DNA from 2 places in the Paenibacillus sp. FSL R5-0928 genome. Region 1 is predicted to be linked to the other one. Evidence: a T-box and tRNA genes for the amino acid it is inferred to sense, from the RefSeq annotation. Region 1 holds a T-box; the other holds one or more tRNA genes.

The links. A T-box is a leader RNA that pairs with one kind of tRNA and senses whether it is charged. The one in region 1 lies ahead of pheS (phenylalanine--tRNA ligase subunit alpha), so its partner is inferred to be a tRNA-Phe.
Region 2: it has a tRNA-Phe gene. The T-box ahead of pheS (phenylalanine--tRNA ligase subunit alpha) is inferred to sense a tRNA for this amino acid. The anticodon was not compared.

Annotation. Positions count from the first base shown of each region.
Region 1 covers NZ_CP150225.1:1,955,388-1,970,560, reverse strand. The annotation lists gene MKZ16_RS08405 (GGDEF domain-containing protein) at 1-846, opposite strand, end outside; gene MKZ16_RS08400 (cupredoxin domain-containing protein) at 1,162-1,515, shown strand; gene MKZ16_RS08395 (hypothetical protein) at 1,654-3,744, opposite strand; gene pheT (phenylalanine--tRNA ligase subunit beta) at 3,944-6,388, opposite strand; gene pheS (phenylalanine--tRNA ligase subunit alpha) at 6,571-7,605, opposite strand; T-box leader at 7,666-7,951, opposite strand; gene MKZ16_RS08380 (sensor domain-containing diguanylate cyclase) at 8,535-10,154, shown strand; gene pulA (type I pullulanase) at 10,218-12,605, opposite strand; gene ptsP (phosphoenolpyruvate--protein phosphotransferase) at 12,985-14,697, opposite strand; gene MKZ16_RS08365 (HPr family phosphocarrier protein) at 14,690-14,965, opposite strand; gene ptsG (glucose-specific PTS transporter subunit IIBC) at 15,064-15,173, opposite strand, start outside.
Region 2 covers NZ_CP150225.1:6,206,500-6,221,672, forward strand. The annotation lists gene MKZ16_RS27980 (ADP-ribosylglycohydrolase family protein) at 20-1,417, opposite strand; gene MKZ16_RS27985 (nucleoside hydrolase) at 1,421-2,377, opposite strand; gene MKZ16_RS27990 (ABC transporter permease) at 2,418-3,356, opposite strand; gene MKZ16_RS27995 (ABC transporter permease) at 3,353-4,399, opposite strand; gene MKZ16_RS28000 (ABC transporter ATP-binding protein) at 4,392-5,954, opposite strand; gene MKZ16_RS28005 (BMP family ABC transporter substrate-binding protein) at 6,072-7,211, opposite strand; gene MKZ16_RS28010 (AraC family transcriptional regulator) at 7,541-8,296, shown strand; tRNA gene MKZ16_RS28015 (tRNA-Leu) at 8,434-8,512, opposite strand; tRNA gene MKZ16_RS28020 (tRNA-Cys) at 8,527-8,600, opposite strand; tRNA gene MKZ16_RS28025 (tRNA-Gly) at 8,611-8,685, opposite strand; tRNA gene MKZ16_RS28030 (tRNA-Gln) at 8,692-8,766, opposite strand; tRNA gene MKZ16_RS28035 (tRNA-His) at 8,786-8,861, opposite strand; tRNA gene MKZ16_RS28040 (tRNA-His) at 8,906-8,981, opposite strand; tRNA gene MKZ16_RS28045 (tRNA-Trp) at 9,005-9,078, opposite strand; tRNA gene MKZ16_RS28050 (tRNA-Tyr) at 9,085-9,170, opposite strand; tRNA gene MKZ16_RS28055 (tRNA-Thr) at 9,176-9,251, opposite strand; tRNA gene MKZ16_RS28060 (tRNA-Phe) at 9,280-9,355, opposite strand; tRNA gene MKZ16_RS28065 (tRNA-Asp) at 9,366-9,443, opposite strand; tRNA gene MKZ16_RS28070 (tRNA-Met) at 9,469-9,545, opposite strand; tRNA gene MKZ16_RS28075 (tRNA-Val) at 9,563-9,638, opposite strand; tRNA gene MKZ16_RS28080 (tRNA-Glu) at 9,694-9,768, opposite strand; tRNA gene MKZ16_RS28085 (tRNA-Ser) at 9,787-9,879, opposite strand; tRNA gene MKZ16_RS28090 (tRNA-Asn) at 9,883-9,958, opposite strand; rRNA gene MKZ16_RS28095 (23S ribosomal RNA) at 10,020-12,945, opposite strand; rRNA gene MKZ16_RS28100 (16S ribosomal RNA) at 13,178-14,735, opposite strand; gene MKZ16_RS28105 (nucleotidyltransferase-like protein) at 15,162-15,173, opposite strand, start outside.

The sequences.
Region 1 (15,173 bases):
TGCTTCATAGGACTCCGAGAAACTTTTATCTGTAAAAATCACAGCGAACTCTTCCCCGCCATACCTAGCCGCAAAATCATTTAATTCAATCATACCGCCTACCTTGTCCGCTATCACCTTAAGCACAAGGTCTCCAACCCTGTGTCCGTAGGTATCATTCACTTGCTTGAAGTTATCAATATCGAAAAGAGCCAGCTGCAGTTGAAGGTTGTTGCTTTCACATTGCTCCAATAATGAATCCAAATATTCATGAAAGGTTTTATGATTATAGAGTCCAGTAAGTGCGTCAATCTTCAGCAGCTTATCCGAAATAGCCCTCTCCACCATTAGATCTTGGCCCGCCTTCGTTAATCTCTCTAAATTTATACGCGCTTCACGAGCACGAATAATTACTGCAATAGCCATCAGCACAAATACCAAAAATACACACTCTACCATCAAGAATTCAAGCAGCGGTTTATGTAGGAATGGCCGTTCCAACCCAAAATATACCCCAGCATAAAACACAATACTAAATAACCCCATTATGTACAGGAGCTTACGATCAAAATAAATAAGAGCAACCATAATCGGCATCATAAGTGTCATCTGAGCACCGTCAACAAAAGGCTCTAATACAAAATACATAAGGTAGGACACTAAAAAACCACAGCTAACCACCCCATATTTAGGGGACTGTTTACTATAACGCAGCCACAGCTCCGCAGTAATCATAAGGACCACAATTAGTAAATTACAGGCTATAAATAAATGCCACAGGTTCGTGTCCATTGTTGTTTTTATTTGGAGTCGGTCAATATTCGACAAAAACAGCAACTGTGAGATTAATAAAAGAATGACTACCATCCAATAGCCTTTTAAGATTCTACGGTGCCAAACCTCCGTACTTAGCGCATCGTTAATACTTGTAATATGTATCCCCTACTTTTAGACGTTAATGTAATAGCTTTCATTATAATAAATTTTAGTTATATTTTCATCATTTTTTTGCAATTTACGACAAAGTTTGAACAGTCTGCCTGTTCACAGATTTTTCACATTTAATCAAAGCGCTTTCTTAAATTTTAAGTTATGATGTCTACATAATTGTCACATTTTCACTATGCTTGGACTTCTTGGGAGGGGATTTAGATCATTAAAAAATTTGCAATTCTACTTTCAATGGTGTTCGTTATAGCACTTACAGCCTGTGGGAACAGCAATGATAGTGCTGCTGGCAATGCTAACACATCGGAGCCGGAGATCGAGGCAGAAACAGAACTCATAATTACAGCTACGAATTACAGCTTTGATCAGGAAGAATATCATCTAAAAAAGGGTGTACCCGTCAAAATCATTTTTAAAAATGATGACGGCAATCACGGTATCCTTATTCCTGAGTTCGAGCTGCAGCTTAATGAAAAAAAATCCTCAAAGGTGATCGTACCAGAGGAAGCTGGAACTTTCGAAATGACCTGTTCCATTATGTGTGGCTCCGGACATAGCGGAATGAGAGCTACTATCATCGTGGAATAGATTACACATAAACAGCCGATTATTAGGGATTCTCCCTGATATCGGCTGTTTTTTTAATCTGAGCTCATTAATAAAGAGTGCTGACCCGAGATAGATCTCTCTACTCATCAGGTCAGCCCTCTTACTTGCATCCGGCATTCAACTGTCCTGCTCGATCAGTTGAATCCATTCATTATATTCATTTTGCAGCTTGGCATATTCCTCTTTAAGGTTACGATGCTCGTCCGTAAGCTTGTCAAGCTCTTCCTGACGCATTTCAAACTGGACCTGCAACAAACGAAGCTGTCCTTGAACCATTTCATAGCTTTCACCAACTTCACCTAACTGCTGAAGCACCTCGCTACGTTCACGATCAATAGCTTCCTGCTTCATCTCAGCCTCGCCGGCTTCCTGCTGCCAAATGTCGATCTCCTCGCGCAGCTTCGCTTCGAGATCCGTCCACTGCAGCTGCCGATCGGATAGCTCCTCGTACTTGTGCTTCCAAGAAGCTCCGTACGCCTCTGCTTCCTTCAGCACTTCCTGTTGCTCAGCAACAGTAGCAGCGGCTTCACGACTAGCTTCAGACAGCTCTTCTAAGCGTCGTGTTGCCTCTTCGCCTTCTTCCTGCAGCAGTTGATATCTTTCCTGCAGGCGTTCTCCTTCTTGCAGTACATCATCGTATTGAGCAATCAATTCCTCATAACGCACACGAAGCGCAGACAGCTCCTTCTGAACCTGCACACCTTGCTCCCGAAGTGCCGCTGTTTCGCGTTCTGCATCTGTACGAAGCTGAACCTCCTGATCCAGCTGCTGTACTAATCCATCGGCTTGCCCACGTAGCGTGTCGATCTCTTTCTGAAGCAACACGGATTTCTCCTCAGACTCCAGCAGATTCATTTCCAGTTCACCAATATCTTCCATACGTTTATCCGAAAGCTCCTGCCAGTTAGCCGCCTCTGCTGCTGATCCCGCAAGTTCTTCCTGAACACGGTGCAGATTCTCACTCGTCTCCTGTAGAGACGCTCTTAGCTCTGTCGCTTCATTCTGTGACTGTTGATAACGCTGGCGTAACTCTTCCAGCTCCTCATTCAACAGTGTGCCCAGCTCAGTAGCCGTGCGCAGCTCTTCACTGAGCTGTTCTTCACGTTTAACAATCGCTTCATATTGTCCAAGCAGCGTCTGTCTTGCATCTCGCTCACTCTTAAGACTGGCTTCAGCCGCCCGTAATCTGGACTGAAGTTGCCCGGTCCCACCACGAAGCTCCGCCAGCTGTTTCTCCAGCTCTTGAATGCTTTGCTTATGTCTATGCTCTTGAGTGCCTTGTGACTGCCGCAGTTCCTTATTCTTGGTTTGCTCCCGCTGCAGTGCTTCACGTTCTTCCGCCAGCTCTTTGCCCAACTTCGCTTTGGTACTCTCAAGCTCTTTACCTAAGGTCAACTTGGTATCCTCAAGCTCCTTACCCAGCGTCAATCTGGTATCTTCGAGTTCTTTACCTAATGTAGACTTGGTAACCTCAAGCTCTTCCTCCAGTGTTGACTTGGTCTCGGTCAGCTCAAGCTGCAGAGCAGACAGCGTGTCTGTCTTCTCCTTGGTCAGCGTCTCTCGGATGTTCTCCAGCTCTTGCAGATGAGCAGCCTTCTGCTCCTCCAGCTGCTGCAAGCGGATGGCTTCCGCCTTCGCCAGTTCCTGCCGCTGTTGTTCACGACTAGCTGCCCGCTCTTCTTCGTAGCTTGTCCGCAGTTCTTGCAGCTCTATCTCGCGCTCAAGCAATTCTTCTTCCAGCTTCTTGCGTGCAACTTCCACAGCTTGCACTGCCTCCTGAAGCTGCTCCGCATGTACCTTGCGTTCATTCTCCTGAATCTCCAAATGCCGCTTACGTTCTTCCTCAGCAGCAGCAATCAGTCGCCCAGCCTCTTCTTTGGCCGCAGCTTCAAGTCGCTCAATTTCTTCTTGCCGCTCCCGCTGTACCTCCAGCAGGCGAGATACTTCCAATCGCAGTTCACTGCGTTCACCTGTCATCATGTTTAGTTCATTTTTGAAGTCCTGAACCTGAATAGCCTGCTCCGCCATATGTACAGCTGCAAGCACCGCTATACGCGGTGTGTCCAGTCTGGTGTGAGATTTAGAAATCGTGCGCATATGTTCATCAACATAACGGGCCACTTGTTTCATATATTCAGTACTGCTTCCGACGAGTTTATAGGAAGTTCCGTATATCTCCACGGCGACACGTGTCCGGTCCATAGCCACAGTTGTGCCCTCCTTTGTATGTGTGCGGATTCTAAGCTAGTTTCACTTCTTCTATTGTAGCTTTTTTGGTAAGCATTTGGCAAAATCCCTAATATTCAATAGATTATGGCTGATATTCTCCGCTTTGCACTCTACCTAGAAAAAACCGCAGCGAATCTCAGTTTCTAAATGGATTCGCTGCGGCTTTACACAATTCCTGCTACTTTCTTAATTCTGCACCAAAAGTTTGTTGAAGAGATGCTAATACCTTCTCATGCACCTCTCCTACTTCTTCATCAGTCAGTGTATGTTCACTATGACGATACAGCAGTGAGATCGCGATGCTCTTCTTTCCACTCTCCAGCTTACCGCCAGTGTACACGTCAAATACCTGTACGGACTGGAGCAAAGTACCTCCGTTATCACGGATGGAAGCCAGCAGATCGCCCGCTGGTACAGCGGAATCCACGACCACAGCAATATCCCGTTCCATTCCCGGGAAACGCGGAAGCTCATTATATTGCAAACGGCTTTGCGCACTTTCATATAACGGCTGCAATAAAATTTCTGCCGCATAAGTATCCACCAGATCCAGCTGTCTTTGCAGATCCGGATGAATCTGCCCCATCGTTCCGATCTTCACACGGCCCTCGTTCCCGAGTAAATATACCGATGCGGAACGCCCAGGATGAAATCCTTCTGGGCTGTCTCCCACATAGACGATTTTATCAGTCAGCCCTAAATGAGCAAATACCGTTTCCAGCGCACCCTTCAAATCAAAGAAGTCCACAGGCTGTGCCGAAACATTCCATTGCTTCACTGTTAAGCTTCCGCTAAGCAACAGCCCCAGCACTGGCAGTTCGCGTGGTTGGCGAGTCAGCTGTTCTTCATCCGTGAAGAAGACGTTGCCGATTTCAAACAATGCCAAGTCGCTTTGACGACGATTGGTATTGTAGCTGGCAATATCCAATAGTTGCGGAAGAAGGCTGGTACGCAGTACGCTGCGTTCTTCACTCATCGGCATAGCCAGCTTCACCGCTACTGCTCCTTCTGATAACGCAGGGAACATTGTGCTTTGTTGCGGCTGGATGAAGGAGTAACCCATCACCTCTTGGTAACCGCCATGTGACAATAAGCGGCGCAGTTCACGACGGAGCGCTTGCTTGTGAGTTAGTGCTCCTGGCGTTGTAATTCCTTCAATTAGAGTCGTTGGAATATTGTCATATCCGTACAGGCGGGCAATTTCTTCAATAAGATCAACATCATAGCTGATATCGCCACGTCTGGTTGGGACTTGAACTTCAACCAGCCCTTGTGCGGTATCTCCGCATTTGAAGTGTAGACGGCCAAACAATGTCTTCACTTCCAGCAAGGACAAATCCGTTCCCAGATAACGATTCAGTTTCTCTAAGGACAAGGTGAGAACCTTCTCTTGAACAGCGTCAGTTCCTGCTTGCACGATGCCTTCATGGACCGATCCGCCAGCATAACGTGCAATCAGCACTGCTGCACGGTTCAATGCAGGAATAACTGCACTTGGATCCACTTCCTTCTCGAAACGAAGGGAGGCTTCAGAGCGAAGTCCCAATTGACGCGAGGTTTTACGAATCGTACCACCATCAAACTTAGCAGATTCCAGAACAAGGTTTACCGTCTCAGCAGTAACCTCTGTATCCCGTCCACCCATTACTCCGGCCAGACCTACAGCTTTAACTCCATCAGCGATAACGAGCATTTGCGGCTCTAGCTTACGCTCTTGACCGTCAAGTGTAACCAAAACTTCACCTTCATGGGCAAGACGAACGCCGAGTTCTCCACCTTGCACTTTATCTGCATCAAAAGCATGCAGCGGCTGTCCATATTCCAGCATCACGTAATTGGTAATGTCCACGATATTATTAATTGGACGAACCCCAGCAGCCATCAGACGATTCTGAATCCACAGCGGTGATGGTGCAGGTTTAACACCTGCAATATAACGAACTGCATAATGGCTGCAGTATTCTTCATCTTCAATCTTGACGGAAATGGAATCCGCAGCAGGACCACTGATCTCAATAATTTCGCTTTTTGGATCAGGCAATTTAACTTCACGCCCAAGAATCGCACTTACTTCATAAGCAGCACCAATCATACTGAGGCAATCCGAACGGTTCGGAGTCAGATCGAATTCCAGAATCTCGTCATCTAAGCCGAGGACCTTGGAAATATCCTGACCAATCTCTGTCCCTTCAGGCAGCACAAGAATACCTTCTTGTTGCTCTTTTGGAAGCAATTTATCATTCAGTCCCAATTCTTTGGCCGAGCAGATCATCCCTTGCGATAGGACGCCGCGCAGCTTGGCTTTTTTGATATCCAGTCCTGGCAGCTTAGCACCGACCAGTGCTACAGGTACAGTTTGACCTGCAGCTACATTTTTTGCGCCGCAGACGATTTGTAGATCCTCATCTTGGCCCGCATCCACGATACATACGTTCAGCTTGTCGGCATCAGGATGTTTTTCCTTTGATTTCACATAGCCGGTTACGATGCCGGAAATGCCTTTATTGCGGCGCTCTACGCCGTCAATCTCAATGCCGGCAGCGGTAATCTTCTCCGCTAGCTGTTCGGCGGTTACTCCTTCAATCGATGTATAATCAGCCAACCATCCGGTTGATACTTTCATATCCGCTCACTTCCTTTATGTTTCAGATGTATTTATTTCACTGTCGTTCGTGCTGCTTCCTGTGGGAGAACGGATGAAGTGCACTCAATTTCAGCTACACACTATTAAGGACGGTCCCTACAAGGAAATCAGATGCTCCAAAACCCATTCTCCAGCCACTATCAGCCAGCGCACCACAATAACTAAACGCCCTTGAACTGCTTCACAAAACTCATATCATTACTATAGAAATGACGGATGTCATCGATGCCGTATTTAAGCATTGCAATCCGCTCTACACCCATTCCGAAGGCGAAGCCGCTGTATTCAGCAGGATCATAGCCACCCATTTTCAGTACATTCGGGTGTACCATACCTGCGCCAAGGATTTCTAACCATCCACTTTGCTTGCATAGTCTGCAGCCATCGCCACCACATTTGAAGCAGCTTACGTCTACTTCAACACTTGGCTCCGTGAATGGGAAAAAGCTCGGACGAAGACGAATGCCTGTATTCGGTCCAAACATCTCCTGCACAAATTGTTGCAGGGTGCCCTTCAGATCACTCATTCGAATGTTACTTCCAATGACCAAACCTTCGATTTGGTGGAACTGGAAGGAATGCGTTGCATCATCATCATCACGGCGGAATACTTTACCCGGACAGATGATTTTAACAGGAGCTTCACCGTTCATAGCCTGCATAGTACGAATCTGTACTGGCGAGGTTTGAGTGCGCATTAGCAGGTCATCTGTTAAATAGAAAGAATCCTGCATATCACGTGCCGGGTGATTCTTAGGCAGATTTAGAGCTTCAAAGTTATAATAATCGGTCTCCACTTCCGGACCTTCAGCTACACGGTAGCCCATGCCGATAAAAATATCCTCAATCTCCTGTACGACTCTGCTAAGCGGGTGAATGCCCCCTTGCTGTAAACGGCGACCCGGTAAGGTTACGTCTACTTTTTCAGCCTGCAAACGTTGCTGGGTTTCCTGCTCTTGAAAAGCCTCCTGCTTCGCGCCGATAATCTCCTCAATAGCACTGCGAACCTGATTCGCCACTTGCCCGATTACCGGACGCTCCTCAGCACTAAGTCCTCCCATACCGCGCAGAACCTCTGTAAGCTCACCTTTTTTACCGAGATACTTCACTCTTAAATCATTTAGTACCTGCGGATCCATAACCTCCTGCAGCTTAGCCAGCGCTTCAACCTTCAATGCTTCCAACTTCTCTTTCATGGCCGTGTACAGCCCCCTTCAATCATTGTCTAGTTCAACAAAAAAAGGCCTTTCCTCCCGGTAAGGGACGAAAAGACCGTGGTACCACCCTTGTTAGACAAGCTGATCTGTTCCCCTTAAGAGCTTCATTCCCTCTTTTGGCTGGACAGATACCTATCTCACTTTATACAGAAATAACGGTCTGTGACCGGTATCCCCTACCCTTCCCTATTAGACAGCTTAAGGAATTCAGGGAACTGCTCCGGAGTGAACTTCGACAGCTCTGCTTCTTAGAAACGCTCTCAATCCGCGGCGTCTCCTCCCTGTAAGTCAGGCACTGTGTACTCTTCTCCATCACTGCATTTCACAATTCATGCTAATTGTCAGGTATCTCTTTACTACAAGAGATATGTCTCTTTATTATATGCAAAATCTGTCGTTTTGACAAGCTGGATTGGCATCGGGGCGGGCAGGCGTGATTTTTGGAATGATGCCTGCGAACAAAGCCGCACGACTTCACCCCATTCACGCACTGCGTAACGAATAATGAATGATTAGCTTTCCTGTAGTCATTATGACTAAGGGCAGTTTTTTTCAGCAGCTGTAAGCCGTATCATTTATGATCGAGTGGGGTAATAGGATCCATCGGTTTGAATATAGATAATTCAATAGGCCCATACATTAAACTTTAAATTTTGTCTTTTGGATTATTATGAGTAAAGATTGCTCTATAAGCAGCACGTCCTATATACTTGATATACTAGAAACTACCATTTACTCACACGTACACTTTCCTATGTTTTCCCACTATGTATACAACACCTCTTTTATTCCCAAAAGCACCTTCAAACATCAGTGACTGAGTTAAATTACGCCTGACCATAGATTGACTTCTGCAGGTTCTACTTAAGCAGCAATAGATTTACTTAATCATCTTATACAGGGAGAAGATGACTGTGGCAGGGTTCTTCGAATTCAAGGTAACACGCAAACTATTCTATGTCTTCGCTGCAATCTCCGTCCTTCTGGTCGGGATCAGCGTGTCCTCGCTACTCTATTTAAATCACACTATTAATAGATTGTCAGATTCTCTTTATGATGATATATATCAGAACTCTAAGCTCATACTGAGCGCCGATCGTGATCTGCATCAAGCTGCTGTAGCCTTGCAAATCGCAATGGGTCCAAACCTAACAGCCGCGGAAGGTGAACAGTTCACTACGGAGTTTATAGATAATAATCTTCAAGCGCAGGAACGAATAAGTCTAGCAAGAGCAAATATCAACGCTATAAAAAAACCTTACAGTGATATGAAACAAAGTGGAATTATCCTTTCCGAATTAAAAAACGAGCTGCGCTCCTTCGAAACTACCATTGTCATGTGGAAAAATTCAGGGCATACGCTAATAACGGAACGGACGAAGAGTAGCTGGAATCCGGATTCATATTCTGCGCTCACCCTAAACTCGCAATTCAATGAAGCTAGAGCACATCTCGATCAAGCAGAGGACTTGATTGGCAACTACGCCTTGCAAGTAACGGACGGTTTTAAGGATAAAAAAAGCGCTTTGTTCTCCCTATATTCGCTCCTCTTACTTGTGTTTCTCCTGGTCATTATTTACCTTGGACGCAAAATCATCTGGCTCCAGAATGAAATGCTGGAAGAACAAACACTTTATCAGCTAATCGGTGAAACCATGTCTGATTTCATTATTTTGACGGATCCTAACGGGTTGATTCTATACGCTTCCCCCTCACACTCCAGTATTCTAGGCTATGTGCCTAAAAAAGGAGATCCGTTATCCAACTACATACGTGAACCGGAGATTGCCTGGGCTAAATTAAAGAGCGTGGTTCAGGGAACCCCGCGCATTTCAGAACTGCGCATGCGCGGAGCAGAAGGCCAATGGGTATGGCTTGAAACTAAGGTGTCACCTGTTCTCGGCAGCCGTAAATTCCCAGCACAATTCATGCTGTTATCTCGAGAAATTACCCAGCGAAAACAATACGAAGAACGACTACATAAGCTAGCCTTCTATGATCATTTAACAGCGATTCCCAACAGGGCTCATTTCAAAATGTATATGGAGAACCTTATCACACAACCCGGAGAACGGAAGCAAAAAATTGCACTGGCCCTGCTGGATTGTGACAGATTCAAGCAGCTAAATGATACCTTAGGCCATCTGGCTGGAGACGAATTTCTTCAGCTGCTCTCCCGTGAACTTCAGCATACAGTCAAAGGAATAGGTCAGGCCTTCCGGATCGGCGGAGATGAATTCGCAGTTGTACTGCATCGATTCACTTCTCCAGAGATGCTTGATGAAACGCTGCAGCGGTTACTTAAACTGTTCAATAAGTCTTGGTCTGTTGATAACGGGTCCAGCTTCCACACCTCCGCGAGTATCGGAGTAGCTTTATTTCCTGAACATGGAAGCAGTATCAATGAACTGCTGCGTGCCGCCGATTTGGCGATGTACCGCTCCAAAGACCATGGTGGCAATAAAGCCAATCTTTACTATGAGCTTGTGGACGAAGAGTTTGCTGACCAGACCATTGTAAAACCATAAAACCAAATAAAAAGCTGTCTCAGGATACAATCAACCCTGAAACAGCTTTTTTTTGTATTGCCACTAACTGCTTAACCGAAGATGATCCTCTGAAATTCCATCAATCTCCTGTTCACGATCCCGGACTAAGACCTTGGTTAACTCTCCATTCGTAGAACAATCAATGAAGCGGTCTCCGTCTCCATCTTTTTCTTCCCAATCATTAAGCCGCAAAATATATCCAATTGATTGGGTATCTGGCAGCACTTCGATGCGGGCTACTGCACGCCCGTTCTCCATATAACGGAAATCGCATTGTCCATCCTGGATTCCTGTATCCCAAACCCAAAGATTCCAGCCTTGGTAATTCTGATCAGGGCGTTCATAGTGTATTTCGATGATTTTAGAGCGTGGGGCTGGCTCACCACATTCATCATAAAGGACCATCATCGACAACCCTTCCACTTCTACCTCATTGCCTTCGATTCTGCGGATGGCTTCTATCCCGGCACGGGTATGGTCTACTACTATACTCCACCCGTTAGAAATCTCAGGAAGAGCCACCGTCATTCGATCATTATTAGCATTGAAGATAACGGTTATATTGTTCCAAAGATCGCCTCCTGCATGGCCTCTAAGAAGATACGATACTATTCCGCCATCACATCGCAGAAATTCCAACGAACGTTCAATTTCCTGGCGGCCATGCAGACGAAATGCCGGATGTGTGCGCCGCAGCTCGATCAGGCCTTTATAATATTGAAATACGGGCTTAAATACGCTTTTCATATTCCAGCGGATCGAGTTGATCGCGTCACCGCTTCGGTAGCTGTTATGATCTCCAAATTTACTGCGCAGGAGCTCATCTCCAGCATGCAGGAAAGGTATCCCTTGCGATGTCAGAATAATTCCGTTAGCAAGCAAGGAACGACGTACAGTTTCATTACCGAGAATGTTCTCCGGATCTACATTCACGTATGGATTGGCAAGGGCCACTGCATCTTCCAGATCCTCGTTATCCATGTTGGCGATTACCGGAAAATCAGCTTTCTGGCTCCCCCCTTGAACGATAAGCAACTTATCCCATAAATTCAAATTATCATGGGCAGTTACATAGTTCACAGATTCCACAGGCGAGTCCGTAAACTCATGAATTGCTCCTTTAATTCCGGCTGCAATAGCACCTTCTTTGCCATATTCGCCTGTCACGAACCCTCTTCCGAAGCCATCACTATCCCCTTTGATCGCTGAACGAAAGTTATCGTTGAAGACAGCATAACCCTTGCCCCGTTGTACACCTTTTAGCGTTTTAGTGGCCAGCGGAGAATCTCCACCCGTCCAAGGTTCACCGTAAAGCAACAGATTCGGATTCACTTCTAGACGGAGCTCTTCCGTAATCTCCCGCATGGTAACACTGTCCATCAGACCCATCAGATCAAACCGGAAACCATCGATATGATATTCCGCAGCCCAATAAGATAGGGAGTCTTTAATAAATTTACGGACCATCGGACGTTCTGTAGCCAGCTCATTGCCAACCCCGGAGCCATTCGACAAACGTCCCATAAAATCGCGGCGATAGAAATAATCTGGGACAAGCGGCTCAAAAGGTCCATTCTCCACAGCATAAGTGTGGTTGTAAACGACATCCATAATTACCGCGATCCCGCGGCTGTGCAAGGCCTGCACCATCTCTTTAAATTCACGGATCCGCAAGCCAGGATTGGCAGGATCGGTGCTGTAAGATCCTTCAGGTACATTATAATGCTGGGGATCATACCCCCAATTGTAGTCCACATTAGCTATGGAGGAACCCCGATTAACCACCTTCAGCTCATCCACGGTCTGAAAATCAAATACCGGCATCAGATGAACATGGGTAATCCCTAATTCAGCCAGATGATCAATCCCCACTGTATTTCCTGCCGGATCCTTTAATCCAAATTCGGTAAATGCTTTGAATTTACCCTTATAATACATACCAGAGCTCTCATGTGAGGAAAAGTCACGAACATGCAGTTCATAAATCACTGCGTCGGCAGGATGCTGTAACGGAGGCGCTACATCCTGATCCCAATGTTCTGGATTCGTATCCTGCAAATTAACGATTGCCGATCTTAAACCATTAGCTGATACGGCTGTTGCATAAGGATCTACTGCTTCTGTCACATTACCATCTGCAAAAACAGCACGGTACATATAATATTTCCCTTTTAGATCACCTGATAACTTGGTCTGCCAGACTCCGCCATTACTACGCTGCATATATACAATCCGACCACTGTCCACAGCGCTCTTATGTGACTCACTATTCAGTTGATAACCACCTGTTTCGTACAGGACAAGGGACACAGCAAGAGCCGTAGGTGCCCAGACTTTAAAGACACTGTACTCCGTTGAATACGTCAAGCCTAAGTCCTTACCCTCATAGACTTCCATCATCAATTCTGCATTTATATAATTTTTACTCATGAATTAACACCATCCTATGGCTCCCCACCTAACCTGTAGGGTTGCTTATAAGTCCATATATTACCAATTCATTACATATTAATACTTGCACAGCGCTGCAAGTCGGCAAATGGAGTATAAACTTTCTATGGATCCTTACTATTATATGTACGACATATTTATAGGTTTGGGTTCCTTATCGACTTTATGCTCATTACTAATACTATCGGTATAGACATCTGCGCAATAAAGAAAATAAACAGTGAACAGTAAATGAGGTCGAATTAAAGTAAATTATAGATTAAAAAACATAAAAAAGCCGACCTCCAGCCATCGGAAGTCGGCAATAGTAGTTGGAAAACAGTAGAACGCTAAAACGGATTAATGCATGCGTAAAAAGTTACTTAGCGATACTTTGAACAAGTGCAGCTACTTCTTCAGCCGTGCCAAGCTGCAAAGCTTTTGCAGCCAAATCCTTCATGTCGGCAGCCGACAATTTAGAAATTTGACTGCGCGCTGGCAGAATGGAAGTTGCACTCATGCTGAATTCGTCAAGACCAAGACCCAGTAGCAGCGGAATAGCTGTTGCGTCACCAGCCATTTCACCACACATCCCTGTCCATTTACCTTCTGCATGGGCTGCATCAATTACATTTTTGACCAAACGCAGGATGGCTGGATTGTAAGGCTGATACAGGTAAGATACCTGTTCATTCATACGGTCAGCAGCCATTGTATATTGAATAAGATCATTCGTACCGATACTGAAGAAATCAACTTCCTTAGCAAACTGGTCAGCCAGTACAGCAGTTGATGGAATCTCAACCATTATGCCGAGCTGAATGTTGTCTGATACTTCCTTACCTTCTTCCCGAAGCTTAGCTTTCTCTTCGAGCAAAAGATCACGCGCAGCACGGAATTCACCAAGCGTAGCTATCATAGGGAACATAATGCGAAGATCCCCGTGAACACTTGCTCTTAGTAATGCACGTAGTTGAGTACGGAAAATATCCTGACGATCCAAGCACAGACGGATCGCACGGAAACCAAGGAAAGGATTCATTTCCTTCGGAAGGTCCAGATAAGGCAGCTCTTTATCGCCACCGATATCCAGGGTACGTACGACTACCGGCTTACCCTTCATGTTCTCAAGTACAGTACGGTAGGCGTTATATTGGATTTCCTCAGAAGGCAGCTTATCGCGACCCATGTAAAGGAACTCAGTGCGGTACAGACCTACACCTTCGCCACCATTCTCAATTACACCATTCACATCATTTGGTGTACCAATATTGGCAGCTAGCTCAACATGTTTACCGTCTGCTGATACTGTTGGTTCGTCGCGAAGTTTCTTCCATTCTGCGATTTGCAAGTCGTAAGCTTCCTGCTTGCGAGTGTACTCTGCCACTTCAGCTTCGCTAGGATTGATCAGAACGTCCCCATTCAGACCATCGACAATCACCAAATCGCCAGAATTCACTTCGGACAGAACCGTTTTAGTTCCAACAACCGCTGGAATTTCCAAAGAACGTGCCATAATCGCAGAGTGGGAAGTCCGTCCACCAATGTTCGTTGTGAAGCCTTTAACGAACTTACGATTAAGCTGTGCTGTATCCGATGGTGTTAGATCTTGAGCAATCACGATTACTTCTTCACTGATTTCTGCAGGACTTACATAATGAATGCCCAGCAGGTGGTTCAGCAAACGCTTGGTAACATCACGCATGTCAGCTGCACGTTCCTGCAGATAGGCACTCTTCATATTTTCGAACATTTCAATAAATTGTGTAGCCACTTCGTTTAGCGCATAGTCCGCGTTAACCGATTCCTCACGGATTTTATCAATTACGGGATTGATCAGCTCTGGGTCATCAAGAATAAGCAGATGTGATTCGAAAATCTCAGCCTTTTTCTCCCCCAGCTCTGCCAAAGTACGCTCTTTAATCGTTTGCAGCTCCACTCTTGATTTGGCGAGTGCATCATTCAACTTAGCGACTTCTGCTTCAGTATCACTGATACCTGTCTTCGTAATCGTATAATCCGGATGTTTCAGGATAAAAGCACGGGCTACTGCAATCCCTGCTGAAGCCGCGATTCCTGAAATCTTATTCATGGATTTCCCCTAGCCCTTCTTTAATCATTACTTCTTGAAGAGCGTTCAAAGCTTCTGCTTCTTCGCTTCCTTCAGTAATCAAAGACAAAGTATCTCCAGCTTCAAGGCCCAATGACAATACGCCAAGAATGGATTTCAAAGTTACTTTTTTACCTTTAGCTTCTGCAAATGCTTCTGTACCTTTGAATTTTGTCGCTGTATTTACCAAGGCAGTTGCTGGACGTGCGTGAATTCCATCTTCATCGACAATTCTGAATGTTTTTTGCATAATATTATCCAACTCGCTTTCTGTTATTAGAGTATTTTAAATTTATAGTGAAAGCTTCGCTTCCTTGTATGAACAAAGAAGCATCGGCCCTTGCACTTTTACTGAATCGTAATGATGTCTTGGTCTCCTATAGAAACCTTACCCGGCTTCTTCAATGTTACAGAAGAGCCCTCTGGTAAATTCGAGAAAATAACAGGTGAGATTACAG
Region 2 (15,173 bases), 2.9 Mb from region 1:
CCCATACTCGCTAAATCTTTTATGCCTTCTCGCCAAGCTCTCTGCGAATCTTCAAGAACACTTGGTAGCTGCGTTCCGCACATTCCGAAATCGCAATCGGATGAAATCCGGGCAGATCCGCATTTAACGTATCGTGAAGCGGTTCAATCCATGAAGCCGGCAACTTACTTGCTCCAAGCTTCGCTCCCATAATTGAGCCCACAGTTGCCCCGTTACAGTCTGTATCCATTCCACCGTATACGGAAGTGACGACTGTTTTTTCAAAATCATTCCCGCCATAAACAAGCGACGCAGCTACAAGAGCAGCATTATTATTTGTATGGACCGCATCATAGTGGCTAAAAGTATCCCAAATGTTACGAACCAACTCCCGCTCACTTTTGGCCTTCTGCGCAATATCTATCCCCCGCAAAACATCACTGGCCAGACGACTGGTACGCGGAATCTCGCTAAGGCCAATCTCTAGGATCCGTTCATTATCCTTCTCTGCAAAAGCTGCCGATATCATCGCCGCATTAAACATCTCACCGTAGATGCCATTTTTCACATGTGAAAATGTAGCATCACGCCAGCCTAATTCTGCCGCAAGCTCAGGATAACCTGCTGCACCATAAGCCAGTCCATCTGCGCGTATAGCGGCACCAATCCACTCGCGGTAAGGGTTTAAGTGCATCCGCACTCTTTCCTGCCGCACCAGCCAATCCGCAGGCTTCTCGCCATGCAGATGAGAGGTCTCCTGCGCAAAATTCATATATGACTGTGTCTCCGCCGTGCACACCTGACTATATGTTAAATGTGTATGCCACAGCTTTCCGATATCCCAAGAATCCCAGTTCAGACCTTTCTGTTCCAGCAGCATAAGACCCAGGACAGTGTAACGAATATCGTCATCGCTTTCCATATACTTGATCGTCTCGCGGGTACTGGCATGTGTCCATTCGCTTAAGCCAAGACCATATTCAGCCTCTGCCCGTGAATGCCCAGGTGTGTAGCCAGTAATAGGCCAGGCGTCCGCACCCTGAAACCATAGCTCAATATTCTCCCAGCCCGGACGGCCATCTTTCCCATAGAGATAGTCCCAATACTCCAGCGGTTTCCCAAGTGCGCAGCCGACACTTCTACCGAGCCAGGCTCCATAGAACTTATCTCTCCATTCCGCCTCACTCCAGTCCGCCTCAAGCTTACGTGGGCCTTCTGGACGTAGATGACGAATCTCCTCCAGAGAGGATGGCTCTTGATACGGAAAATCCTCACTGATCGTAAGCTCCATTAGCTCATTGTATACCTGCATCAGCTTGAGCTCATCGGCACCAGCAGCCGCTAGCTTATCCGCGAACCCATCAATCTCGCAACCTTCTTCTCCACGCTGAGCAATTTCAAACTGCACGGTCTCTTGAAGTCTCTCCCATCCTGCCATAGGCTACTTCCCTTCAGCCGCTAGCAGCAGCTCTTGATCAAGCTTTTCCAGTGAATCAAAGATCAGCTTCATAAATGCTTCCCGGTCAACTCCCACCAATACTTGCACATTCGCTGGACGATCCGTCTTCTTCCGTCTGTCTGCAACTGTCATTCCCCGCGTCAGCTTGCCTTCTGTCTCCACCGTTACATATAGATGCTCAAATTCAAATAGTTCCGGATGCAGCAGCCAGGCAACAGCACATGGATCATGCAGCGCACTGCCGACATAGCCCATTTTTTTACCGTAAATCGAATAGAAATCCAGCAATTCTCCGACCATTGTAGACACTGGTCCCCGCTCTTTCAATGCTAGGATCTCATCTTCAAAAATAGCAGCCTTATCGGTCACATCCAGACCACTCATTATGATCGGAATCCCCGACTCAAACACAATACGGGCTGCTTCAGGATCTACATAGATATTAAACTCCGCAGTAGAGGTGACATTCCCATACGAGATACCTCCGCCCATCAGTGAGATTTTTTCAATTCTGTCTTTAATCTCTGGATAAGCCGTGATTAGCAGTGCGATATTTGTTAAAGGAGCCATCGGCACAAGCGTAATCTTCTCCTCTGAAGAACGGATGATATCCAGCATAAACTCCACAGCACCCTGCTCTACAGGGCGGAATTTACTTGGGGGCAAAAGCGGCCCATCCATGCCCGATTCACCATGCGCTTCCTCACCTGTAACAAGCTTGCCGAACAGTGGGCCAGCAGCCCCTTTAGCTACAGGAATGTCAGCATTCACGAAGCTGATCACCTTCAGGGCGTTATCCGTGATTTTATCTAAAATTTGGTTTCCACCAACCGTTGTAATCCCGCGCAGATCTAACTTCTCCGAATTTGCTATGGCAAGCAGTATCGCTATTGCGTCATCATGCCCTGGATCGCAGTCAATAATAATAGGTGTTGGCATAGTTACTCACTCCTTGTCTGTGTATCAATCATTTCAATCGCTATTTAACTAGCGGGCTTTTAAGTTTTTTATTCTTTTTTCGTGTCTCAGATACTGCGTAGATCACAAGTCCAATTACTGTGGCTACATAAGGAAGAGTAGCGATTAGCTCCGCAGGAATCTTCAACACCTGTAGCGCATTCGACAATGCATCTGCAGTACCAAATAATAAAGAGGTCAGCGCCGTGCCTACGGTCGTACTTCTTCCCATCGACTCAGCGGCAATGGCAATCCAGCCCCGGCCAGCGATCATATCGCGGGTAAACAGTGACAAATACCCCATCGACATATAAGCACCGCCTAAACCGGCAAAAAATCCGCTAAGCAGCAAAGCCATATACTGTATTTTCACAACACTTACACCCACGGATTGAGCCGCATGTGGATTTTCGCCCACTGAACGAATGCGCAGTCCAAGCGGTGTACGATTTAATAGATAGTAGACAACAAACACAGCCAATATAGAAACATACGTCAGAATGTGATGCCCCGATAAAATAGGTCCAAGCACCGGGATATCCTTCAACAAAGGAATCTGGACACTAGGCAAAACTTTACTCGCCAGAGAAGTGGAAGAACCCTTGTCGCCACTAAGCAGATAGAGGATAAACACAGTTCCTCCCGAAGCGAACATATTAATGGCCACACCCCCGAGAATGATATGTGTTTTGAATTTCAGGGTGAAAAAAGCTAATATTCCAGCGATCAATGTTCCAGACAGCACCGCCCCAAGCAGACCTACCCACGCGCTATGCGTATAGCTGCTTATGATGACACCCGCTAAAGCGGCAACAAGCATGATGCCCTCCATCCCAATGTTAATGATCCCTGCACGGTTGGAGATGAGTGCGCCGAGCGCGGCGAACAGAATCGGAGTCGTCACGCGAAGGACAGAGAACGCAAAGTCAGTTGTAAAAATTACATCAAACAAACTATTCACGCTTCCTTCGCCTCCTTCAAGAGCATCCGATTTTTCCAGAACTTCAGAAATTGCTCAGCCGAAATCAGAAGAATGATAATTGCCTGTATAATTGAGATCATCTCTGAAGGTACATCAGACAGACGCGCCATCATGTCAGCCCCAATTCGAATGTACGCTAGGAACAATGCAGAGCCGATTACGGACAGCGGATTATTTTTGGCTAACATCGCTACAAGGGCACCATCCAAACCATAACCAGGCAGTGACGTCCATTGGAAACGGTTATACATCCCCAGCACTTCTACGGAACCCCCCATACCTGCGATAAAACCTGCAATCAAGTGAACGAGAATAATAACCTTGGCTGTCTTCATACCGGAATAACGGGCAAAGTCCCGGTTGATGCCTGTCATGCGCAGCTCATATCCCCATTTCGTTTTGTATAGGAATAGATGAGCTGCAATAATAAGCACGATAACGATAATAAGACCGGTATGAATACGGGTGCCCGAGACCATTTTACTCAGCAGTGCCGTTTTCTCGAATTTGTAGGATACATTGGCAAAAGCTTTAGCATCACGTAGATGATAGTTCAGTAGGAATAGCCCTACTCCGAACAAAATATTATTGAACATTAAGGATGTAACCAACTCATTAGCATTCCATTTTGCCTTCAGAATACCAGGTATTGCCGAGAGCAACGCTCCTACAATTGAACCTGCAGCAATAGCTACCATCGGATGCAGCCAGCCGTCCAACGTTAAATGAATAGCCAATACGGAAGTTACAACACCGGAGAAATAGAAAATCCCTTCAGCTCCCAGGTTGAACATATTTGCTCGAAACAACAAGGATACTGCCAACCCAGTGAACATGAGCGGAATCGCCATCTCAATCACATTACCAATATGACCTTTACTGGATAACGGCTCTAATAGGAATATACCAATCGTCTTCACAGGCTGATTACTGACCAAAGAGATGATCAGAAAGGCAATAGCGAGTGCAATAACGATTACCGCCGATGTCCGAATGTACTCAAAATATTTAACTTTAAACATGATTTACGGCCCTCCCGATGTGCTCCTCGTCCTGTCGATGAATCCCCAGCATATAAAGACCTAATTCTTCCTCACTAACCTTAGATGGCTCCTCGAAAAAGGCAACAATCTTACCCTCGTACATTACTAACAGACTATCGCTGATCTCCAAGATCTCATTCAAATCTGCCGACACTAGCAAAATCGCGCAATCGTCTGAACGTAATTCCAACAACTTTTGATGTATGAACTGGGCTGCGCCTATATCCACACCCCGTGTCGGCTGTTCTGCAATAAGCAGCTGCGGTTCAGTCGAACACTCTCTAGCTACGACTACCTTCTGCATGTTACCACCTGACAACATTCCTATGGGCTGAGAAGGTCCTGAACAGCGGACTTTAAATTCCTCTACAAGGGATACTGCTAGCTTGGCAATTCGTGAGCCATTCAAAAAAAGACCTTTATTCATTGCTTTTGTACGATACTGAGTAGATAGCAGATTATCAGCTATACTTGCCTCACTAGCGATCCCTTGCCGCATCCGATCCTCCGGTATATAGGAAACGCCTAGCTTACGAATATCCAAAATATCCGATTCACGGATATCCTTTCCCTTCACTAGTACAGAGCCCTGACTTGAGACACCTCTCAAGCTACCTGTAAGAGCTTCAATGAGCTGTGTCTGCCCGTTGCCTTCTACACCAGCAATCCCAACGATCTGCCCACCACGTACCGCAAAATTGATATCCGACAATAATGCTTTGCCATCTGCATCATTCACACTGAGTCCCTGCACCGTTAGTACTGGCTCACTAACAGCCAGAATCTCTTTGTCATATTTCAGCACGACGTCTCTGCCGACCATTAGTCGCGAGATTTCCTGTTCTGTCACATCCTGTGTTTGAAAAACACCTTCACTACGGCCGCTGCGCATAATCGTAATTCTGTCGCAAATCGCTTTGACTTCCTTTAATTTGTGCGAAATAAAAACTATCGTATGACCCTGTTCCCTTAATTGCTTAAGCTCGCGGAACAATTCCTCTGTTTCCTGTGGAGTCAACACCGCAGTCGGCTCATCAAGCACCAGAATTTTCGCACCACGCAGCAGCGCCTTAAGAATCTCAACCTTTTGCTTCATCCCAACTGTAAGATCCTCTACTTTTGCTTTAGGATCCACGGCCAGATTGTATTTCCTTGCGGTCTCTTCCGTCATGCGCACAGCCTCGGCATAATTAATGCCAACTCCTCTGCGCGGCTCCATACCCAGCACCATATTCTCTGCCACCGTAAAAGAAGGTACCAACATGAAATGCTGATGGACCATGCCGATGCCTCTATCAATGGCGTCCTGAGCGGATTGCAGCTTTACTTTTTCACCCTTGATATAGATCTCGCCTTCACTTGGCTCTTCCATGCCGAACATAATCTTCATTAAAGTCGATTTACCAGCACCGTTCTCACCTGCAATCGCATGTATTTCTCCCTCACGTAAAGAAAAATGCACGTCTTTATTTGCAACGACGCCATTGGGATATACCTTGGTAATTCCCCGCATTTCCAGCAGAGCTTTGTACATAGGTCTCAACGCCTTTCAACTTGGAGGTCTGCAAAAATATACAGCTGGAATTCCCCTGACTAGAAGAATCTCCAACTGTAGGTTTAACTCTATAGAGCTGATCTTAAGATTTAAAGCTTAAGGCTTAACTGCGTTACGAATAGCTTCTACCTCTGCGGTTTCCATCCCCATCGCATTATCCACTTTAATTTCTTTATTGATCAGCTTTTGCTTCACTTCTTCAGCCTTGGCCTGAAGATCAGCCGGGAATACATTTTTATAAATATCATTCTCAGCAATACCTACACCATCATCTACAAAGCTCAACACATCACGTTTGCCCATTTCTAGCGTACCCTCTTGCAATCTCTTCACTGCACCTAGAATAGCCGTATCAATCTTTTTAATAGATGAAGTAACGATTAGATTTGCTTTTTCACTATCCGTATCGTTAATCAACATTGCCTGATCGGAGTCTACACCGATTGCATATTTTTTCTTCTCTTTAGCTGCGTCAAAGATCCCAAGACCTGTACCCCCAGCCACGTTAAAAATAACATCCACACCGGAGTTATATTGAATTAGAGACAGCTCCTTACCTTTTGCCGGGTTAACAAAATCACCAGCGTACGACACAGCCACTTTTACATCAGGATCAACGTACTGAGCACCTTGAATGTAGCCGACCAAGAAAGCATTAATCCCCGGAATATCCATACCGCCCACAAACCCAATCACATTCTCAGGGGTAGCATTCGGCATATCCGATTGTGTAGCTAATGCTGCTACGGCACCTGCCAAGAAAGATACTTCATTTGTCGCATAAGACATGTTGTACATGTTATCTGGTGCTTCATCGATGTCGGTATCATAATTAATGAATTTTTTGTCTGGATACAATTCTGCCGTTGCATTAAACATCTCTGTAATTTCAGAACCGCCAGAAATAATTACATCCCAATCCTCGGAAGCGATATCGTTAAATGTAGGCTCCCATTTCGTTTTATCAACGCCCATTTCAACAACCTTTGTTACTGCACCTAGTTCATCCTTAACCTTTTGCAAGCCGTTATTAGCGGAATCAAAAAATGATTTATCCCCAAGTGTCCCCGGAATCAGCAATACAACCTTGAGTTTATCCCCTGAACCTTTTTCTCCACCCTCAGCAGCGTTTGATCCAGTATTCGCAGAAGAACCGTTATTGGACGTGTTATTCCCACATGCTGTGACCAGAACCATCACCATTAATAACAACAAAGAAAGAACTTTTTTATTCATTACTCTATTCCACCCCTAATTTTAGTTGGTTAGTAATCCGGCAGAATCCCCATCTTCACCCATTGTATAATTCACGGTTCAAATGGAAATTCTCTTTTTTCCAAATAAAGTATCATTAAAAGTAATAAATTTAACGTTTAGGCTCAAAAATAGCAATAAAAATACCATTATTATTAATAATCCGCTTTATTTCCGAACGAGATGGCCAGTCAGGTTGCGAACTTTCGGATTTATTGATACGATCATAACAAATATTATTAAAAATAATTATATGATTTCGGTCATAGTTTTGTACGATTCGGCTAAAACATAAGTATTGGAGGATCATCATGGATCGTGTTCTATATATTGTAAGTGCCACACATGAGCTAAATACTTATATCCCTCCACACCAGCATGAATGCTACGAACTGGTCTATTATTTACAGGGGGTAGGGACAACCAATGTTGGCCCACGAAGTTACCATTTTCGCTCCTCTTCTTTCGCGCTTGTGCCACCCAATCATAAACATGACGAGCACCACCGTGAGGATGCAAATGTATTATTTGTAGGCTTCCACTCGGAACACCCTAATATGAGTAATCTGCTCGGCGTATATGAAGATGATAAAGATCAAACCGTTCTTCAAATCCTGCTGCGAATGAAAGCAGAGTTTACACGCAAGCAAGACGGATTCTCTGAGCTTCTAAACCTACAAATGAGCGAGATTACCGTCCATCTTATGAGGCTTCTTAGTGCCTCTGGATATCAATCCCCATCAGAAGATCGAGTACAATATGTCCTTAATTATATGAATGAGCATTATCGCCATAAATTGTCCGTCGAAACACTATCAGAAATGTCCGGATATAGCTACGATCGTTTTCGCCATCTATTTAAAGAACGTTTCGGGTCCTCACCCCTGCGGTATTTGCTGTTAAAACGCCTGGAGTATGCAAAATCTCTATTACGTCATACTCAGATGCAAATCTCTGAAGTATCTGCTGCTGCAGGTTTTGTGAACGATGCCCAATTCTGCAATATGTTTAAACGAGAAATAGGTCATACCCCGCGAGCATTCCGCATTAATAATCAATCAGGTTAATCACTAATCAGATTAAAAAAAGCCGTTGAAATAGAGAAACTCCTCTATTCAACGGCTTAATCCTGTAAAACTAAGAACATAAAGAAAAAAGGTTAGTAAGATTGCTTATAAAAGCATTCTTACTAACCTTTTTAAGATACCGGCGAGAGGACTCGAACCTCCACGGTTTCCCACTCGATTTTGAGTCGAGCGCGTCTGCCATTCCGCCACGCCGGCACATATGAACTAAATGGAGGCGCCACCCAGATTTGAACTGGGGATAAAGCTTTTGCAGAGCTTTGCCTTACCACTTGGCTATGGCGCCATGTAAATTTTGGAGCGGACGACGGGAATCGAACCCGCGACCCTCGCCTTGGCAAGGCGATGCTCTACCGCTGAGCCACGTCCGCATAAAATGGCTGGGGATATAGGATTCGAACCTATGAGTGACGGAGTCAAAGTCCGTTGCCTTACCGCTTGGCTAATCCCCAATAACATTTTAAAGTAAAATGGGGCGACTGATGGGTCTCGAACCCACGAATGCCGGAACCACAATCCGGTGCGTTAACCCCTTCGCCACAGTCGCCATATTAAGTTGATATTGTTGCCATTATTCATTTTTAAAGAAAATGGGGCGGCCGATGGGTCTCGAACCCACGAATGCCGGAACCACAATCCGGTGCGTTAACCCCTTCGCCACGGCCGCCATATTAAACTTTAGAAAGAACTTGGCAGGGGCAGCAGGAATTGAACCCACACCAACGGTTTTGGAGACCGTTGTTCTACCTTTAAACTATGCCCCTAAAAACTGGTGGAGGATGATGGATTCGAACCACCGAACACTTACGTGAGCAGATTTACAGTCTGATGCGTTTGGCCACTTCGCTAATCCTCCAAGGATGGTGCCGGCGAGAGGACTTGAACCCCCAACCTACTGATTACAAGTCAGTTGCTCTACCAATTGAGCTACACCGGCATGGCACTCATTCTTTTGTGATGATAAATGGTGGCTCGGGACGGAATCGAACCGCCGACACGAGGATTTTCAGTCCTCTGCTCTACCGACTGAGCTACCGAGCCATGATGAAAATGGCGGAACCGACGGGATTCGAACCCGCGATCTCCTGCGTGACAGGCAGGCATGTTAGGCCAACTACACCACGGTTCCAAAAGATATAATTGCTTAAGTTAATTGGTTGCGGGGGCAGGATTTGAACCTGCGGCCTTCGGGTTATGAGCCCGACGAGCTACCGGGCTGCTCCACCCCGCGTCAGTAAAAATATGTTATGGTGGAGGCTGAGGGGATCGAACCCCCGACCCTCTGCTTGTAAGGCAGATGCTCTCCCAGCTGAGCTAAGCCTCCATAAACAACAATTGTTATTGTACCAAAGTCCACTAGGATAAATCAAGTGAAAATTTGGTGACCCGTATGGGATTCGAACCCATGTTACCTCCGTGAAAGGGAGGTGTCTTAACCCCTTGACCAACGGGCCATACTAATTAAAAATTTGTGGCGGAGAGAGAGGGATTCGAACCCTCGAGACGCTTGTGGCGCCTACACGATTTCCAATCGTGCTCCTTCGGCCAAACTCGGACACCTCTCCATATGGCTCCCCGAACAGGACTCGAACCTGTGACAACTCGATTAACAGTCGAGTGCTCTACCAACTGAGCTATCAGGGAATATTCATACCAAGCTTAATCGCCTGAAAACTGAATCCGAAACGAATCTGCATTCTAAGTATAGGATAAGCCCTCGACCGATTAGTATTGGTCAGCTCCATGCATTGCTGCACTTCCACCTCCAACCTATCTACCTCGTCGTCTTCAAGGGGTCTTACTAATTGGGAAATCTCATCTTGAGGGGGGCTTCACGCTTAGATGCTTTCAGCGCTTATCCCGTCCGTACGTAGCTACCCAGCCATGCTCCTGGCGGAACAACTGGTGCACCAGCGGTACGTCCATCCCGGTCCTCTCGTACTAAGGACAGCTCCTCTCAAATTTCCTGCGCCCACGACAGATAGGGACCGAACTGTCTCACGACGTTCTGAACCCAGCTCGCGTACCGCTTTAATGGGCGAACAGCCCAACCCTTGGGACCTACTTCAGCCCCAGGATGCGATGAGCCGACATCGAGGTGCCAAACCTCCCCGTCGATGTGGACTCTTGGGGGAGATAAGCCTGTTATCCCCAGGGTAGCTTTTATCCGTTGAGCGATGGCCCTTCCATGCGGTACCACCGGATCACTAAGTCCGACTTTCGTCCCTGCTCGACTTGTAGGTCTCGCAGTCAAGCTCCCTTATGCCTTTGCACTCTGCGAATGATTTCCAACCATTCTGAGGGAACCTTGGAACGCCTCCGTTACTCTTTAGGAGGCGACCGCCCCAGTCAAACTGCCCGCCTGACACGGTCCCCGTACCCGATAAGGGTACTAGGTTAGAACCTAGATACGATCAGGGTGGTATCCCAACGGCGCCTCCACCGAAGCTTGCGCTCCGATTTCTACGGCTCCCACCTATCCTGTACAGATCGTACCCAAATTCAATATCAAGCTGCAGTAAAGCTCCATGGGGTCTTTCCGTCTTGTCGCGGGTAACCTGCATCTTCACAGGTATTAAAATTTCACCGGATCTCTCGTTGAGACAGCGCCCAAGTCGTTACGCCATTCGTGCGGGTCAGAATTTACCTGACAAGGAATTTCGCTACCTTAGGACCGTTATAGTTACGGCCGCCGTTTACTGGGGCTTCGGTTCATAGCTTCGGGTTACCCCTAACCACTCCCCTTAACCTTCCAGCACCGGGCAGGCGTCAGCCCGTATACTTCGCCTTGCGGCTTCGCACAGACCTGTGTTTTTGCTAAACAGTCGCTTGGGCCTTTTCACTGCGGCCCCCTCGTGCTATTCACACTACCGGGGCACCCCTTCTCCCGAAGTTACGGGGTCATTTTGCCGAGTTCCTTAACGAGAGTTCTTCCGCGCGCCTTAGAATTCTCTTCTCGCCTACCTGTGTCGGTTTGCGGTACGGGCACCTTCTCCTGGCTAGAGGCTTTTCTTGGCAGTGTGAGATCATGACCTTCGCTACTATAATTTTCGCTCCCCATCACAGCCCAGCCTTAATGATGTGCGGATTTGCCTACACATCAGCCTCACTGCTTAGACGGACATCCATCAGTCCGCGTCACTACCCTCCTGCGTCACCCCATCGCTCATAGCGGATTACGGTGGTACAGTAATTTCAAACTGTTGTCCTTCGACTACGCCTTTCGGCCTCGCCTTAGGTCCCGACTTACCCTGAGCGGACGAGCCTTCCTCAGGAAACCTTGGGCTTTCGGCGGATCAGATTCTCACTGATCTTTTCGTTACTCATACCGGCATTCTCACTTGTGTAGTGTCCAGCGCTCTTTTCAGTACACCTTCAACCCCTACACAACGCTCCCCTACCCCAGATACATAGTATCTAGCCATAGCTTCGGTGGTGTGTTTAGCCCCGTTACATTTTCGGCGCAGAGTCACTCGACCAGTGAGCTATTACGCACTCTTTCAATGGTGGCTGCTTCTAAGCCAACATCCTGGTTGTCTGTGCAACTCCACATCCTTTCCCACTTAACACACACTTGGGGACCTTAGCTGATGGTCTGGGCTGTTTCCCTTTTGACAATGGATCTTAGCACTCACTGTCTGACTCCCGGCAATAAGTATATGGCATTCGGAGTTTGACTGAGCTTGGTAATCCTTGCGGACCCCGCACCCAATCAGTGCTCTACCTCCACTACTCTTATACCGAGGCTAGCCCTAAAGCTATTTCGGGGAGAACCAGCTATCTCCGAGTTCGATTGGAATTTCTCCGCTACCCCCACCTCATCCCCGCACTTTTCAACGTACGTGGGTTCGGGCCTCCAGTGCGTGTTACCGCACCTTCACCCTGGACAGGGGTAGATCACACGGTTTCGGGTCTACGTCCACATACTAAATCGCCCTATTCAGACTCGCTTTCGCTGCGGCTCCACCTTCTCGGCTTAACCTTGCATGTTAAACGTAACTCGCCGGTTCATTCTACAAAAGGCACGCCATCACCCATAGATCGGGCTCTGACTTTTTGTAAGCACACGGTTTCAGGTTCTATTTCACTCCCCTTCCGGGGTGCTTTTCACCTTTCCCTCACGGTACTGTTTCACTATCGGTCGCCAGGTAGTATTTAGCCTTAGCAGATGGTCCTGCTGGATTCATACGGGGTTTCACGTGCCCCGCACTACTCGGGATCCGTCTCGGAGAGAACACAGTTTAGGTTACAGGGCTTTTACCTCTATCGCGGGCCTTTCCAGACCTCTTCACCTACCATATTCCTTTGTAACTCCATGTGAGACGTCCCACAACCCCTAAGAGCAAGCTCTTAGGTTTAGGCTGTTCCGCGTTCGCTCGCCGCTACTGACGGAATCACTATTGTTTTCTCTTCCTCAGGGTACTTAGATGTTTCAGTTCCCCTGGTCTGCCTCTACACACCCTATGTATTCAGGTATGAGTAACTGCGAATTACCACAGCTGGGTTTCCCCATTCGGACACCCCCGGATCAAAGCTTGCTTACAGCTCCCCGAGGCAGTTTCGTTGTTCGCCACGTCCTTCGTCGGCTCCTGGCGCCTAGGCATCCTCCGTGTGCTCTTATTAGCTTAACCTTGATTCTTCCGAAGAAAAATCTCACTAATAACATTTACTTGTTTGCACAAGTTGCTAAAAGATGTTCTAAAACGCAAATTCGTTTCGGTATCCAGTTTTCAAGGATCAAGTCTTACTTGAGAGCTTAAACTCTCAAAACTGAGCAACGAGTGAGTAACAGGCCTAAACCTGAGTTTTGGAAGCTAAGCTTCCGATTTGAATGTCCTCATTGCAGAGAACGATTCTCCATAGAAAGGAGGTGATCCAGCCGCACCTTCCGATACGGCTACCTTGTTACGACTTCACCCCAATCATCTACCCCACCTTCGGCGGCTGGCTCCCTTGCGGGTTACCCCACCGACTTCGGGTGTTGTAAACTCTCGTGGTGTGACGGGCGGTGTGTACAAGACCCGGGAACGTATTCACCGCGGCATGCTGATCCGCGATTACTAGCAATTCCGACTTCATGCAGGCGAGTTGCAGCCTGCAATCCGAACTGAGACCGGCTTTGATGGGATTGGCTCCACCTCGCGGCTTCGCTTCCCGTTGTACCGGCCATTGTAGTACGTGTGTAGCCCAGGTCATAAGGGGCATGATGATTTGACGTCATCCCCACCTTCCTCCGGTTTGTCACCGGCAGTCACTCTAGAGTGCCCAGCATTACCTGCTGGCAACTAAAGTTAAGGGTTGCGCTCGTTGCGGGACTTAACCCAACATCTCACGACACGAGCTGACGACAACCATGCACCACCTGTCTCCTCTGTCCCGAAGGCCGCTGCTATCTCTAGCAGATTCAGAGGGATGTCAAGACCTGGTAAGGTTCTTCGCGTTGCTTCGAATTAAACCACATACTCCACTGCTTGTGCGGGTCCCCGTCAATTCCTTTGAGTTTCAGTCTTGCGACCGTACTCCCCAGGCGGAGTGCTTACTGTGTTAACTTCGGCACCAAGGGTATCGAAACCCCTAACACCTAGCACTCATCGTTTACGGCGTGGACTACCAGGGTATCTAATCCTGTTTGCTCCCCACGCTTTCGCGCCTCAGCGTCAGTTACAGCCCAGAAAGTCGCCTTCGCCACTGGTGTTCCTCCACATATCTACGCATTTCACCGCTACACGTGGAATTCCACTTTCCTCTTCTGTACTCAAGCCACCCAGTTTCCAGTGCGACCTCAGGTTGAGCCCAAGGTTTAAACACCAGACTTAAATAGCCGCCTGCGCGCGCTTTACGCCCAATAATTCCGGACAACGCTTGCCCCCTACGTATTACCGCGGCTGCTGGCACGTAGTTAGCCGGGGCTTTCTTCTCAGGTACCGTCACTCCGGTAGCAGTTACTCTACCGGACGTTCTTCCCTGGCAACAGAGCTTTACGATCCGAAAACCTTCATCACTCACGCGGCGTTGCTCCGTCAGGCTTTCGCCCATTGCGGAAGATTCCCTACTGCTGCCTCCCGTAGGAGTCTGGGCCGTGTCTCAGTCCCAGTGTGGCCGTTCACCCTCTCAGGTCGGCTACGCATCGTCGCCTTGGTGGGCCGTTACCCCACCAACTAGCTAATGCGCCGCAGGCCCATCCCTCAGTGACAGATTGCTCCGTCTTTCATTCTTCTCTCAGGAGAAAAAAGAAATTATCCGGTATTAGCTACCGTTTCCGGTAGTTATCCCAGTCTGAAGGGCAGGTTGCCTACGTGTTACTCACCCGTCCGCCGCTAAGTTACTTTGAAAGCAAGCTTTCAAAGTAACTCCGCTCGACTTGCATGTATTAGGCACGCCGCCAGCGTTCGTCCTGAGCCAGGATCAAACTCTCCAATTAGTATTGAAAAGAGCGATATGCTCATTTTGAAACATCTGACGAGAAAATTAATTCTCTAATTTTGGATTTCACTTACGTGATTTCCTACTCACTCGTTGTTCAGTTTTCAAAGATCAAGCCGTTTATTTCGTCGATGTGTTGTTCAGCAGCGACCTTTATAATATATCACAGCACCCTCGTTTTAGTCAACCTTTTTTTTAATTTCTTTTTTCGGTTGTCTTTCGAATGTTTTCGAAAGCACATCTCTGTGTCAGAGGGACGAGTTATAATTTAACACATGAACAAGGAAAGAGTCAACCATTAATTTTTCTGAATAAATATGAGCGTTTCATATTAGTAAACAAATAAAAAAGAGAGTGCTCAGCCTCTCCCTATCCTTGCTCATCTCTCTATAATTAAACATCTTCTACTGTATCTAATTCATCTCTATAATGTATA